2 regions of the Litoribrevibacter albus genome follow, and region 1 is predicted to be linked to the other one. Evidence: predicted binding sites of a transcription regulator. Region 1 holds the regulator's gene; the other holds the start of a gene.

Region 1 (7,781 bases):
AAGGATGTTTTTCTTGTGGGCTTTCACGTTTTAGGGAGGTGAACAAACGAATACAAAGTTCCTGATCTTCCAGGCTCTCTGAATGTTCTAACGGCATATAAAAGAACACTCGATGCTCAATAGGTAATTCCAAATCGGTTTTTTCTGAAAGCCCTAGTTTACATAATTTGAGAGCACGACTGTCGCCGGCAAAGGCACGTTCTGTTCCCCGATAGATATTACGTGTGAACTGATCAAGTAATAGGATTAAAGCAAGTCGACCAGAGCTTGAGTCTTTCCATTCTTTGAGGCCCCGGTTTAAGGCTTCTTCGACTAAATGCCCAAACTGATGACTGATTTCAATGTCGATGTCATTGCCGCCAGACCACCATTTGTTTTTATTCTGATCAAGAGCAAAGCCGTCGGAGTCTAATTCACCAAACCAATAAGAAATAACTTTTGCGATATCGTCCATGTGTTAATTGATTCTCTGCGGGTCGTACTGTATTTGTTTGTCGTTCTGTATAAGTTATGTCTACATTTATGGTTCATTAGTTGTTCTCTGTCCAGTAAAGCAGAGTGTTAACGGCATTTTTGCTCACCTAATTGTTCGGTTAGCCGTTCTCTGAGTGACTGATTTTCAGTAAAATGCCGCCATACTATGCTTTGACATTAAAACGTCTTGCTCTTAAACGGTTTACATAAACACCCATTACCCATAAACAGCGATCATACAAATTAAAGGACGGGCTATGCACTTTGAAGTGGAATTGGAAGTGACTGAACTGGATTCATTGAATGCACTTGAGTTTCTCTGGGGGCATTTTGATCAGCTTTCCAAATCAAAAATTAAAGATGCGATGAAAAAAGGGGCTGTTTTCCTTGAGCGTAAAGGGGAGCGTAGCTGCTTGCGTAAAGCCCAAGCTGAATTAAAAATTGGCGATAAGGTTGAGGTCTATTACGACGAAGATTATTTAAACCGTAAACCTTTCCCCGCAGAGTTATTAACGGATCAATTACAGTACAGCGTTTGGATGAAACCTTCTGGTATGCCAATTGAGGGTGAGTTGTTTGGTGATCATTTATCGCTTCTACGCCTGGCGGATCAGACCTTTGAAGCTGAGCGCGAAGCCTACCTGATGTATGAATTGGCGGATGATTCCAAAGGGGTTTTGCTCATTGTTCATCACAGAAGAGCTGCCTCTACCTTCACTGAACTGCAAGAAAAAGGTGAGCTTAAAGTTAAATATCGCATTGAGGTAGCGGGTGCGATTGAGACTGGTGGAGACGTTTCTGTAGAAACAGAAGACTATGAACTGGCAGGGCGTTATGAGCCGGTTAAATATGTTGAACATACAAAGAGTACTGTACTGGATCTTTATTTAACGAAAGGTGATGCGAAAGACATTTGCTGTTACTTCATGGAGATCGGACATGAAGTATTGGGAGATGAATACATTTCCGGTAATACTGATCGGGATCGGATGCAAGTAGACCTAGTTGAGCTCGATTTTGAATGCCCAATATCCGGGGATTTAATGCACTACAAGGCGTACTAGGCCAGTTTAAGGGTGAGAAGAAACAGATGTATCAAACAAAGCAAGCCTTGAGCTTGCTTTGTTTTCTTCGCGCCAGGCTCGTATTTTATATCTTAAAGATCGCCGTTGCGGATAACGCCAACACCTAACCCTTCAATAAATACAGGTTCTTCGTTGGTATCAATGACAATATCATCGAGCTCTTCATTCTCCGGAATCAGTCGGACTATATTACCTTTACGATCAAGTCGCTTGACGGTGACATCGTCCCCAATTCGAGCTACGACAATCTGACCGTTTCTGACATTTTGAGTTTTGTGTACGGCCAGTAAGTCTCCATCAAGAATGCCTACATTCTTCATACTAAGCCCTTGAACCCTAAGCAGATAGTCAGCTGGAGGATTGAAAAACTCAGGTTGTACCGGGCACATATGATCAACATGTTCTTCAGCTAATACAGGTGAACCCGCAGCTACTCGGCCAATTACAGGAATGCCTTGAATCTGCTCTGGTTCATCATTGGATGATGAAAGGTTTGGATCGTAACCTGGAATTCGCAATCCGCGTGAGGTGCCTGGCATCATTTCAATGGCGCCTTTTTTGGCCAGTGCTTTTAAATGCTCTTCTGCGGCGTTGGCTGAACGAAAGCCTAAGGTTTTTGCTATTTCCGCTCGAGTTGGGGGATACCCTGTTTCGTCGATATGAGCCTTGATGACATCGAGAACTTCCTGCTGACGCTTGGTTAATTTAATCATGACCTGACCTTTTATACAGTTTTGTATATGTATACAGTATATTTTAAAAGGAGTAAATGTGTAGCGGAAATTTTGTTGAAACGAAACAGTAGATTAGTTGACATATCAATCAATAGTTCCGAAGATACGAGGGCCTGGAATTAATAATAATGAATAGGGGTATCTCTTGTTTAAGCACGTCATTTCTGCGGTATCTACTACTGCTTTATTGAGTATTTCTTCGTTCTTCTCCTCAACGGTTATGGGTTATGAGTTGACTCATGAACTCACGGCACAGTGGCGCGGCTTTTTTAATGATGGCGATATGAACCAAAAGCGCTCTGATTTCTCATTGGAATATGAAAGTGACTTCTTTTATGAGCTTGAGTCGGGCGTTGATTCCTTCATTGTTGTGCCAAAGCTGAGGGTAGATCAGCAGGACCCGGAAAGAAACCTGATTGATTTGCAGAAAGCGTATTGGAATCATCTTGGCGATGGATGGGAGCTAAGGGCCGGTATTCATAAGGTGTTTTGGGGAGTGACTGAGTCACGTCATCTGGTCGATGTGATTAACCAGACCGACTTGGTGAGCGCTATTGATCAAGAAGACAAATTGGGTCAACCAATGATCAATACGTCATTTGAATTTGAGTCGGGTATCCTGGATGTCTTTATGCTTGCAGGGTTCAGAGAGCGTACCTTCCCTGGTGAGGATGGCCGTTTTCGTACTTTTATTCCGGTTGATGGCGATTCAACTCATTATGAGTCTTCAAAAGAAGCCTCTCGAATTGATTGGGCTGCGCGTTGGGTTCAAACCATCGATTCAACCGATATCGGCATTTATCTCTTTTCGGGGACGAGTAGAGAGCCGTTACTAGTGTTTAACAATGATTTAACCAATCCTGAACTTGAACCTTATTACCCGGTTATCACTCAGGTAGGTTTTGATTTGCAACACGTCTACGAAGCATGGCTGTTCAAGTTAGAAGCGATACATCGTCGTGGATTTGATTATCCATCCGGAAGTGGAATTGATTCGGATGGTGATTTTGAGTCTTTGGTCGGCGGGTTTGAGTATACACAAGTGGGGATCTTCGAAACCCCAATGGATTTGGGGTGGATTGCTGAGTATCTCTATGACAGCCGTGGCAAGGATGATCCTTTGGCTGTATTTGAAGATGACTGGTTTGTTGGATGGCGTTTGGCATTCAACGATATTAATGATAGTGAGCTGTTGGCCGGTATTATAGTTGATCCAAGTAGCTCGGAAAAAACCATAGGGTTGGAATACAACCAGCGATTGTCTGATTCACTTGCGATTGCAGTGGAGGGCAGAACGTGGTTTGGGGGAGACAAAGCTCCGGATACCATGCAAGAGGCTCTATTGGGGCTGCAAGCTGGCGAGTCGCAAGATAAATTGGCTTCTTTGATGAATGACGACTATGTCGAGCTGAGTTTAACTTACTATTTCTGATCGTTATTCCTTCTTTTTCCTCTATTTTCTATCTGTCTATTGGGTGGGATTCCCGATAGACAGACGTTTATCCGTCCTTCTTAGCTTGGTATTCTAGGTTGAACATTCTAATCTGATAGTAATTTCTTGTTTCCTTTCCTTGACATGTATTGTGTTCAAACGTATGTTTTAAACAGTTGTTTTTAACGGAGACGCAGTGATGGCCAACGGAAATACGGTCGATAAAATACTAGATGCCGCACAAGAGTTGTTTGCAGAGCGGGGTTTTGCTGAGACATCTCTTCGAATGATCACCAGTAAAGCTGGGGTAAATCTCGCAGCAGTTAATTATCACTTCGGCTCAAAAGAAGCTTTAATTCAAGCAACCTTCTCTCGATTCTTAACGCCATTCAGTCGCGAATTTAAAGATCAGCTCTCTGCCTATATACAGCAGGTGGGGGAGGAGAACATCGATATTGCGCACATGATTGCGGTATTGGCCTCTTCTGCTCAGGTTGTTGCTGAAAGAAATGATCAGAGTGTGGCGGTTTTTATGCGTTTGATGGGCTTAGCCTATGCTCAAGCGCAGGGACATCTTCGTAATTACTTAAAAGAGCACTATTCGGATGTCTTTAAGCCATTCATGAGAACTTTGAAAACTGCGTGTCCAGAGATGACGCCTATTGAATGGTTCTGGCGTATCCACTTTGTGTTGGGGACGTTAGCATTCACTATGTCCAGTGTGGATTCTTTGCAAGCGATGGCGGCTAATGATTTATCCGTAGATAGCCAATTTAAGGATATGATCTCGTATTTAGCCAAATTTGTCAGCGCAGGGCTGATGGCATCTGCTACCTAATATCGATTTCTTGATGTAATTTAAAGTGTGAACTGTACCTCCAAATTACATTTGGTAATATTAAGACCCCCTTGGGGATGTTCCGCCTGTGCTAACATGTTGCTCTATGTTTTATGTGGCCCGGGCCCAATATAAGACACACAAGAACAATAATAATTAATTTATCTACATTACTAAGACGCTGAGGCCTTTGCTCTAGCTTCTTGGAATGATGCTCATATAAGGGTGGCGAATGGTTGGTAGCCCAGAATCTGTATTCAGTTTAAGTGAACTGAGAAAAACAATTTCCCAATTACCTCTGATTGAATCCAAGATTAAAGCGGTTCCCATTGAGCCCTATTATTTACAACGCTCAAATATAGAGAATCCGTTTAATAAACCACATACAACCTTGGCGTTGGTTACTGCTCCTGCCGGGACTGGAAAATCGATAGTTCTAAGTCAGTGGTATCATGATTTGATCGCTAAAGATGAGAAGGTATGTTGGTTAAGTCTCTCTCGGGATGATAATGATCCTGTTCGTTTCTTTTCTTATGTAATCGCGTCACTTCAACGTACTGAGCCGTATATCTGGCCGGATCTAGATGCATCTTATCGTCGGTTTGAGGATGAGCCTTCAGTCAGCTTTTTGAGATTGGCTGAGCAATTGATTGCCGACTTGGAAGAATTTGAAGATCCAATTTACTGCTTTATTGATGATTTTCACTTGATTGAAAGTCCCATTCTTACGGCTGCAATTTCTCTTTTCTTGGCTCATATGCCGTCCAATGTTCATTTATGTATTTCCAGTCGACATAGACCGCAGTTAAGTGTCGGCCGATACCGTTCTAAAGGTAAGTTGGCTGAATATAAATACGCTGATTTAAAGTTTTCAGCAGAGCAAAGTCGTGAGCTTTTGGAGGCGATTGAAGCACCAATTAAACCTCAAAAGCGTGATGATCTGATTCGGGCGCTAGATGGATGGACTTCAGGTTTGGTATTAGCGTCTAACGCGCTGTGTCATATCTCTGATGAGGAGCAGTTGTCTATAGATAGCTTTGAAGAATATTTTGGCCAACATCCAGATTTTCTAAGCTATTTTGCCGATGATGCCTATCAGCATTTAGAAGAATCAACAAAGCGCGCGGTGAAGCAACTTTCAATTGTTGAGAAATTTACCAGTCAACTATATACCTCGTTGAGTGGTAATAATGAAAGTGATGCCATGATGGAGCGGCTCAATGAGCAGCAACTCTTTATAGAGCCAACAGGCTTTGGCCAATACAAGTTTCATCCTTTATATCGTCGATTCCTGCATCAGCGTTTGATGGTTGATGAACCTGAGAGCCTGATTCAACTGCATTTTTCTGCCAGTATGTGGTTCAGTACGCATAATCACAGTGTTGCAGCCATTGAGCATGCATTTGCTGCGCGTGATTATGAAATGGCTGCAAGTTTGATCAGTGCGTGTGTGTTTGATTTATTGAATCAGGCTTATGCCGTTCAGCTTTTTGAATGGATCAAACAAATACCACGTGATATTACACTCCAATATCCACGTTTACAGCTTGTGCGAATTTGGGTGTTGATTCGTGATGGTTATGATCAAGAAGCAGAGCGTGCACTACTCCGATTAATGCAGCAGGATGAGAAACATCAACCGCTAGGTATCTCTGAGCGCGAAGCCATCTGCTATCTTCTTTCTATTCTTATTAATCTACGAAACGACGACTTAGAAAGTGCCAATGTTAGTATCGCCAAAGTTCAGCCGTATTTTGATGAGCTAGACCCTTGGCTTTCAGCGCAATTTAATCTTCTTGCGGCAGTGATTTTAATGTTGCAAGGTCGCCCAGGAGAGTGTGGTGATAATATCAGCTCAGCTGAGCGATTCTCTTCTGAATTGAAAGGCAACTTTATGAATCAGCTTATTACAGCGATTCGAGCGTACCATTTCTATGAAACGGGTATGTTGAAGGCTGCAAAGGCTGAGATAGCGAAGTTAGAAAGCACAAAAGATGTTGTTGGTATTGCTGAGTGGTATCGCTTGGTTAATGCACTTCTGAATTTTGAAGGTAATAAACTTCAAACAGCATGGGACATGTTACAAGATCGTCGTCCTATCGCAGAGGGTATGATTCAATCCAGTTTCTTGCAGGCGCGTTTGTATGCGGTAAGAAGTCGATTGGTTTCGTGGTTCAGAGATGAAGACTCTGGATTAGATGAGTTAGAGCGCTTACTAAATCAATATAAACAACGCGGACAGCAGCGTGCGTGGCGTATTTGTCGTGCGGCACAAGCACAGCTCCTTATGGATCATGGTCGTTTTGATCGTGCGGAATGGTGTTTAGCGCAAGAAGGCGTGTTGCCGAAAATCGGAATTTCACCGTATCTGTCTGGTTATGGTTGGGTGATTACAGCTCGTTCACGAGTGGCTTGGCATAAGCAGTCTATTCAAGAGCTTCGCGCAATATTTGATTTGCTTGGTCATGACGTTGAGCGAGATGATGGTGTAAGTCGTTCTGGTACTGAAAATCTATTGTCTGCAATGTATCACTGGTTGAATGACAATAAAGAAGCCTCAATGACTTTCTTCAGAAATGCGATTATTGCTGCTAGTGAACAAGGCTACCTTCGTGCGTTGGCTGAGCTTCCTGAAGCATTGCTGGTATTTATTGAATCTTCTAAAAACTCCGGTTTGTTCCATGACTCTGATCTTGTCTCGTATGTCGAAAAACTTGAGAAAGCCATTCATGCGAAACAAATGAAAGGTCAAATAGAGTTGGATGATCAGCAGATCTCACTAACGGGACGTGAGAAGCAAATTCTAGAGCTTGCTGCTGATGGGCTTTCAAATCAGGAAATCAGTGATCGAATTTTTGTATCTCTCGGAACAGTCAAATGGCATTTGCATAATGTTTATGACAAGTTAGGGGTTAAAAACCGAACTCAGGCACTAAAAGCAGTACAGGAATTTCAGAAGGTTTCTTAAGTTAAAGCTCTTCTTATGTTGAAAAAGCCGCCTTCGGGCGGTTTTTTTGTGCGTGCTGATTATGAACTTGGTTTGATTGTGTGGTGGTTGTTACGATTTTGGATGGTTTGTGTTACTGATTTGCTTGTTTTTGTTCTGCGACGACAGGAATTGTGTTTTTTGACGCTGAAATGGTGGGGTTCAATCGAAAGGTTGGGGTGTGAGGTCGGGGAATATTTGGTTTGTTTCGCTGATTGTTGGGTTTTATGGA
Region 2 (7,781 bases), 320 kb from region 1:
GAAGAACACCACGGGTACTGGCGGGCGATCTTCCTTGGCGACTTGATCCAACCCGGCAATTTCACCATCCAGATCGTGTTTGATGATCAGGCTGGCGGCTTTAGGAATGGTCACTTCGTAATGATTGGTTTCCTGTTGTTGATCGGGGATGGCGAATAAGCGCAGATCCGCGCCTTTTTCTGTTTCCCAAATGCCTTCCATTGCAGCCAGCTTCACAGGCTGATGTTCGGCCACATTCAAACCGTGGAAGTCACCGACGACAATTTGTAATGGTGCCAAAATCAGAATGGCTTTCATGGTGAAAGAGAAGCCCACTTTGGCGAATTCGGTGTGTTGTTTTCTCAATAAGTAATAGGCGTGAATGCCTGCAATCAGTAATGAAGCCGACAAACAGGTCGCCAATAACATGTGGGATAAACGGTAAGGGAAAGATGGATTGAAGATCACTTCCAACCAGCTGGTTGGGTGGAATACGCCATCGACAATTTCATAGCCTGCGGGAGTGTGCATCCATGAATTCGCCGCAAGAATCCAGAAGGAGGAAAATACCGTGCCGATAGCTACAGTGCAGGTGGCGATGAAATGTACCTTGGGTGAGACTCGATTCCAGCCGAACAGCATAATGCCGAGGAAACCGGCTTCAAGGAAGAAGGCGGTGAGTACTTCATACGCCAATAAGGGCGCCAGTACCGGGCCGACTATGGTCGAAAATTCGCTGAAGTTGGTGCCGAACTCGTACGACAGTACCACTCCGGAAACAACGCCCATCCCGAAGGTCACGGCAAAGGGTTTCATCCAGAATTTTACCTGTTGTAAATACACCGGATTTTTTGTTTTCAGCCAGAGTCCTTCCATGATGGCAATGTACAGCGATAAGCCAATGGTGATGGTCGGAAACATGATGTGATAGCTCACGGTAAACGCAAACTGAATGCGAGATAGCAAGCTTGAGTCGGGTAACGAGGATAGCAGCTCGAACATGGTTTCACCCTTTGTAGTTGTAAGAATGTCCCTCCTGTTGAAAGGTGTGTGTCTGCATCCGTAGGCCCGGTTTAATGATCTAATCGTGACCGTTCCAATGGGGTGTGGCAGCACGCCTTCCAATACCCCCTAAGAGCAAAGCGGGTGCCAATAAAAATGATGGATTTATTAAGGCGTTGTTTTAAAAGGATTTGTTCGGTTTTTTAGTTGTTTTTTGTTTTTGGGTTGCTTAATAACTGGCCAATGAAAAGGACTATATGTAAACTTTGTAGACGGTTTTTAGTGTGAAGTGTGTAAAGTAAGTTTACGATTTCTTTTCTATGTGGGAGGCAAGCGATGGACATCTCTGTTCTATTTAATACCAGTTTGTGGACCACAGTATTGAGTGCGTTCGGTGTGGCGATCTGGCTATGGAGTCGACGCCGGGAAGATCCAAGCCTACCTGCACTGGCTGGATTTTGCTTATCGATGGCGGCCTGGTGCCTGGGACATATCTTCGCACTACAGCAGCAACCTCAGTTGGCCGTGCCTTTGTTGTTGGCGAACCCGTTGCTACCCACCAGTTTTCTGCACTTTGTGATCGTATGGTTGAAGGATTCCAAGGTTTCGACCTTTGGTTTGGACCAGCGCATTCCCTATTTTTATGTTGCGGCCCTGCTGGTCACCGTTGCCAGTGTTCTGGCTGATGGGGGCTTTTTGGCTCCTTGGTTGGTGTTCCCTAGTTTCTTCCATCTGGCCTTGGCGGGTTGGATGAATCTCGCCTATACGGTGGCGGTCGGGATCTTTGCTCACATATTGCTGCTTTACGGATTCCGAGAAAGCCAGGGGAATCAGCGCCGTTCCATCGTGGCTATTTTTGTAGTGGGCGCCTGGGGATTTTTGCTCGCGACCAGCTTCATCTTGCCGTCGATTCCTAGTCATTTCTTTCCATACCCCATGCTGGCTCTGCCCAGTTATGCGGTGCTGGTGGCGTATTCCGTAGTTCGCTACCGCTTGGTGGAAGCCAATCGGTTAGTCAGTCATGCCTTACAGTGGCTAGTGGTGTTGATGGTCTCAATGCTGGTGATGGGCGGGCTGTTATGGCTGGTTGAACCACTCGGGCTGGAAGAGTTATCTCATGTACCTAACCTGCAGCTTTTGGTGTATTCAACGCTGTTGTTACTGATCGCCTGGTTATCCTATGAACCGGCGAAGCGGTTTGCGGAGCGTTTGATTTACCCGGGCGGGAAGGTCGAAGAAGCGACATTGAATCTTTGGGTGAGTCAGTTGAATCGGGTAACCTCCTGGGAGGAACTGGCCTCCGTCGTGGAAACCATGTGGTACCAACGCAGCCGCTACAAAGCAGGTATGAGTATTGTTGATGCTCAAGGGGAGCCTTACGTTGAAACCCGGCAGACAACGCAATTTACCTGTATTAAACGCAGTCAGTGGCACTGTTACTTAAATGGCTGGGAAGACATTCCGCCAGCAACGCATCATATGGCAGAGATTCTGGCTGCGATGTTGCCGAGTACCTGTGCGTCACTGGAGCGTTCTCTGCAACTGGCTGAAGTCAAAGCCAAGGCGGAGCGAGCGCGCATTGAGCAGCGGCATTTGGTTGAGTTAGGCGGGCTGACCGCCGCCATTGCTCATGAGTTACGAAACCCGTTGAACATCATCAACATGGCCTCTGCTCAAACCGAGCCGATGATTAAATCGCACATTCAAAACCAAGTGGCCCGTGCGGAGTTATTGATTCGCGATACTCTCAGTTACGCCAGCAACATTGATCTGAACAAGACCGAGATGGATGTGATGAGCTTGGTGAATCAGGTGGTCGAACAGATTGATGCTTTGTTTAACGTGCACATCGATGTGCAAGGGCCGGAGACTTTGATGGGCGCGTTCGATGGCCCGAGATTACAGCAGGTGCTGATCAATATCCTGGAAAACTCAGCGGCCTTTATTGCTCAGCAAGCCGATGGAAAAATTCAGCTCACGGTACAAAGAGACGTGTTGCAAGGCATGACTTCCGAACTGGTGATCTCTATTCACAACAATGGCCCGCAAATACCGGACGAGATGCAAGCACACCTGTTTGAACCCTTCATTAGCAAGCGCAGCGGCGGCAGCGGTTTGGGCTTATCCATTGTGCGACGGATAGTCGATGCTCACCAAGGCAGCATCGAATACCGGGAGGATTGTGGTTGGCCCGTCACCTTTATGGTTCGGTTGCCGGAATAACAAGGAAGGCTTTATGACAAATAACTTCATAAAACAAACATCCGCCAAGCTATTGTTGGTCGATGATGAACGCGCCTTCTGTGAACTGTGCGCCTTATGGTTAGAGCAGGCCGGTTATCAAGTCGTGAGCTGTGGCGATGGACAACAAGCCGAGCTGGAATTTCTCAAGGCGGAGGCTTCCGGCGACGGCTTTGATCTGGTGATTCACGACCTGGCGTTGCCGCCGACCTTCAAACCGGAAGACGGGCTTGCTTACCTGAAACGCTATCACAACACCCCAGTGGTGGTATTAACCGGTCATGATGAACGAACGTTGGCGTTGAAGGCCATTGAGCTAGGCGCTGAAGACTTCATTGCCAAACCGGTAGACCCGGACTTTCTCAAAATCATTGTTCAGCGGACGGTGGAAAAGCATCGCCTGATGAAGCAGGTCCAGGATCTGGAAGCCGAGCTAAAGAGTAATCAAGGGCCGAATGACGAACTGGGACTGGTGGGCGTGAGCCAGGGTACTCATGCCATTCGTGAACTGATTACCCGGATTGCGCCGACGCAAGTGCCGGTATTTATTCAGGGGCCGAGTGGAACGGGCAAAGAGATCATTGCCAACGCCATTCATGGGCTCAGTGGTCGTTCTGACCAAGCGTTTATCTCTGTGCATTGCGGGGCGATTCCGGCCGAGTTGTTGGAAAGCGAACTCTTTGGCTATAAGAAAGGAGCTTTTACTGGCGCCGATAAAGACCGCAAAGGTTTGCTGGCAATGGCGGACAAAGGCACCTTGTTCCTCGATGAAATCGGTGAAATGCCATTAGCCATGCAGGTCAAATTGCTGCGCGTCTTACAAGAAGGCAGTTTCTACCCGGTAGGCAGTCGTGATCTGGTGACCATCGATGTGCGTTTAGTCTCGGCGACCAATCGAGATTTACCTTTGGCGGTGCAACAAGGGGAGTTTCGTGATGACCTCTACTACCGAATCAAAGGGTTGACGATTACTACCCAGCGACTGGATGAACGTCGGGAAGATATTCCACCATTACTGCGTGCTTTTCTTGATCGTTATAACGAGCAGCACAACACGCAGTTAACCCTCTCTCCGGAAGTCTTGCACTGGTTCAATCATACCGACTGGCCGGGCAATGTTCGGGAACTTAAAAATACCCTGGAAAGTGCCGCCGCCATTTCACTCGGCCAACAAATCACCTTACAGGAACTTGCCTTAATTCGCAGCGATCTGATGCAAGAAGAGGCGCTAAATCCAGGCTCTTCTTTTAGTTCGTCTAATGGCGATGCGTTTGCACAAAACGCCGACCTCAGCAAACCGCTGGAAGAACAAGTTAGTGCGTTGGAAATACAATTGATTCAGGCGGCCATGGCTGCCAATGACAACAACAAAACCCGAAGTGCCCAGCAGTTAGGCATTACCCGCCAAGGCTTGATTAATAAGATAAATCGGTATGGGCTGGGGCTTTGAGTTTCAGCTTAATATATGAATATTAGGTAACGGCATACGTTGTTTTTACCAGTTGATTGAGCAATACCTCTGAGCGTTTTAGCTTCAGTTCAATGGCTTGTGGCAGCTGATCAAACAGCGGGATGCCTTGCCCTAACAGCACAGGCACCGTGGTAATCGTAAGTTCATCGATTAAGCCAGCAGCTAAGAAACTTTGGATCAGCTTTCCTCCGTCGATGTACAAATTCTGAAACCCTTGCTGATGTAAGTGCTTGACCAGTGTGTCAGGTGAGCCAGACATAAAAGTGATCTTGCCTGATAACTCTGTGGGAACCTTTGTTAATTGGTTGCTGATCACGAATACAGGTTTATCGTAAGGCCATTCGCCAAAGGATCGTACTTTCTCATAGGTGTTTCTGCCCATCACTAAGGCATCTATCGAGTTCATAAAGGCACTGAATCCCAAATCGTTGTCATCAGGGTTATTAATTTTTTCCAGCCAATCCAGTTCCCCTTGTGGACCTGCTATGAAGCCGTCCAGGCTTTGAGCTATGTATACGCAGTTCATCGTGATTTACCTTTGATATGAGTGTTAGAAGAGTAGGGCATTACGTTCGTTGAGCACGTCATTTATGTATCTTTAATTTCATGTAGTTTAAATTATGCTGTATATTAATACAGTGTAATTTGTCTGTGAACAGCTACCGAGGTGAATCATGAATGTAGTACGGGTTAGTCGGGAGGAAGTATCGAAGTTGAGCTTCTTTACGTCTTGGGTGGCGGCAGGTTTCCCAAGTCCGGCGGATGATTATGCTGAACGTAGTTTGAGTATCGATGAGCTGCTAATAAAGCACCCTTCGGCAACTTACCTGGTTCGGGCGCATGGGGATTCAATGATTCGAAGTGGTATTTTTGATCAAGATATTTTGGTTGTGGATCGTTCTCTCGAAGCTCGTGACGGGGATATCGTAATTGCCGCCTGCAATGGTGAACTGACGTGTAAATATCTGGATCTGGCGGCGCGCTGTTTGGTCGCAGCGAATCCGAAATTCCCTTCGATTCCTATTTGTGATGAACAAGACCTGTTGATAGAAGGGGTTGTGACTTCATCCATTCGGCTGCATCGCGCATGTATGCGTTAGTAGATTGTAATAGTTTCTTTGCCAGCTGCGAGCAAGTATTTCGGCCTGATTTGAGAGGTCAGCCGGTGGTGGTGCTGAGTAATAACGATGGCTGTATTGTTGCTCGATCAAAAGAAGCAAAGCAGCTTGGTATCCCTGACTTACAGCCATACTTTAAAATCTCAGATCAGTTGCGACAGGCGGGGGTCCATGTTTTTTCCAGTAATTACGAGTTGTATGGTGACTTATCGACTCGCGTCATGGATACCCTGAAAGCCTTTTCACCCAACATTGAAGTGTATTCCATTGATGAGTCCTTTTTGGATATGTCAGGTCATGCGCTTAAAACATTACCTGAGTTGGGCCGTGCAATGCGAGATACCATCTACAGGCATGTACGTTTACCGGTTGGCGTTGGCATGGGGGCGACCAAAACCCTGGCTAAGCTGGCTAATCATATCGCTAAGAAATCCAACAAATGCCATTACGTCTGTGTGATCGATCGGTTGGAGCAGTGGCACAAAGTCTTTGCCAAAATTCCGGTTCATCACGTGTGGGGCATCGGCTCTCGTTTATCAGGGCGCTTGGCGGATCAGCGTATTTATTCTGTTTTGGATCTGATTCAACAGGATCCAGAGCGAATGAAGAAACACTACAGCGTTAATGTATCGAGAACCATTACAGAACTTCAGGGCATACCTTGTTATGGTCTGGATGAAACCCCGGAACCGAAGAAGCAGATTATCTCCACACGATCTTTTGGGGTTAAGGTGTTTAATTGTTTGGCGTTGGAGCAATCGGTCAGTCAATATGCCAGCCGAGCTTGTGAGAAACTTCGTAAAGAACAGCAACGCGTAAAAACCATGATGGTATTTGCGTCTTCCTCCCGGTTTGATGCCAATTACTACACTCGCTCGGTGATCGTACCTCTTTCAATGCCTACAAATGACAGTCGGGTGATTTGTTCACTGGCTCGAAAAGCGGTTCGAGAATGCATTTACAAGTCAGGCGTTCCCTTCGCGCGAGCGGGTGTTGGGCTCATTGAACTCTATGCTGAAAGTCCTGAACAGTTGGATGCGTTTACCGCGCGACAAGACGAGCGATCACAAGAGCTTATGAAGTTGGTAGATCACATTAATCAAACCTGTGGTCGGGTGTTTATTGCCAGCCAAGGCATTGATCCTTATTGGAAAATGCAACGAAATCTCAAATCTCCTGCATACACAACACGCTGGCCGGATCTGCCAATAGTGAAGGTTTGATCTTAATACAAAAGAACAGACGCCAATTACTAATAAGATCTACTTACGTCACAACGGAATTTGGCAGATGGTGTATAGTTTTTGCTCAAATAATAAAACACCTAAGATAAGGACATCCTCATGAAAACGCTATGTCATGGTTTAGCGCTCGTTTCTTTAATGCTGATTACCTGTTTTGCCAGGGCGGATTACGCCGAGGTGAACGGCATCAATATGTACTATGAAGTGCATGGTGAAGGTACACCCTTAGTATTGTTGCACGGTGGTTACGTGGACTCGGACATGTGGACGATTGAAACCCATATTTTGTCTCAGTCCTATCAGGTAATTGAGATCGACAGTCGGGGTCACGGACGCTCTACGGACGGTGATGGGCCTATTACCTATGAATTAATGGCTGCGGATACGTTGGCCTTATTGGATCAGCTGAATGTTTCCAATGCACATTTTGCAGGGTGGAGTGACGGTGCGGTTATTGCGGCTCAGATCGCTGCGTATCATCCTGAACGAGTGAATAAGCTGGTGCTGATCGGCGCTGCGTTTGGTGGTGATACTTATGTGCCGGCGTTCTCAACGGTCTTGGGCAGTGAGCTTTTGTTCAAAGCCTTTGCCGATACGACCTTTGGTATTAAATACAAGCTGGTGAACCCGCAACCTGAACATTGGCCGGTGTTCAGAGACAAACTTTATACCCTTTGGAATACCGAATGTTATCTGCCGGTTGATCCCGAATTTTGTTTGGAGCCG

Evidence for each region. Region 1 encodes LexA, which represses DNA repair genes until DNA is damaged. Its sites were predicted from a motif close to TACTGTNTANNTANACAGTA; they were not measured.
Region 2: a site for LexA is predicted at 5,315-5,334, ahead of QQL66_RS00310 (LexA family protein). Genes of this name have one in related genera too.

The regions. Positions count from the first base shown of each region.
Region 1 is NZ_BSNM01000002.1:360,357-368,137, forward strand. Features, by position in the region: gene QQL66_RS01710 (DUF924 family protein) at 1-454, opposite strand, end outside; gene QQL66_RS01715 (pseudouridine synthase) at 732-1,538, shown strand; gene lexA (transcriptional repressor LexA) at 1,631-2,272, opposite strand; gene QQL66_RS01725 (hypothetical protein) at 2,439-3,725, shown strand; gene QQL66_RS01730 (TetR/AcrR family transcriptional regulator) at 3,925-4,563, shown strand; gene QQL66_RS01735 (LuxR C-terminal-related transcriptional regulator) at 4,796-7,531, shown strand.
Region 2 is NZ_BSNM01000002.1:36,186-43,966, forward strand. Features, by position in the region: gene QQL66_RS00290 (cytochrome ubiquinol oxidase subunit I) at 1-981, opposite strand, end outside; gene QQL66_RS00295 (sensor histidine kinase) at 1,318-3,204, shown strand; gene QQL66_RS00300 (sigma-54-dependent transcriptional regulator) at 3,218-4,672, shown strand; gene QQL66_RS00305 (dihydrofolate reductase family protein) at 4,695-5,219, opposite strand; gene QQL66_RS00310 (LexA family protein) at 5,368-5,793, shown strand; gene QQL66_RS00315 (Y-family DNA polymerase) at 5,781-7,034, shown strand; gene QQL66_RS00320 (alpha/beta fold hydrolase) at 7,155-7,781, shown strand, end outside.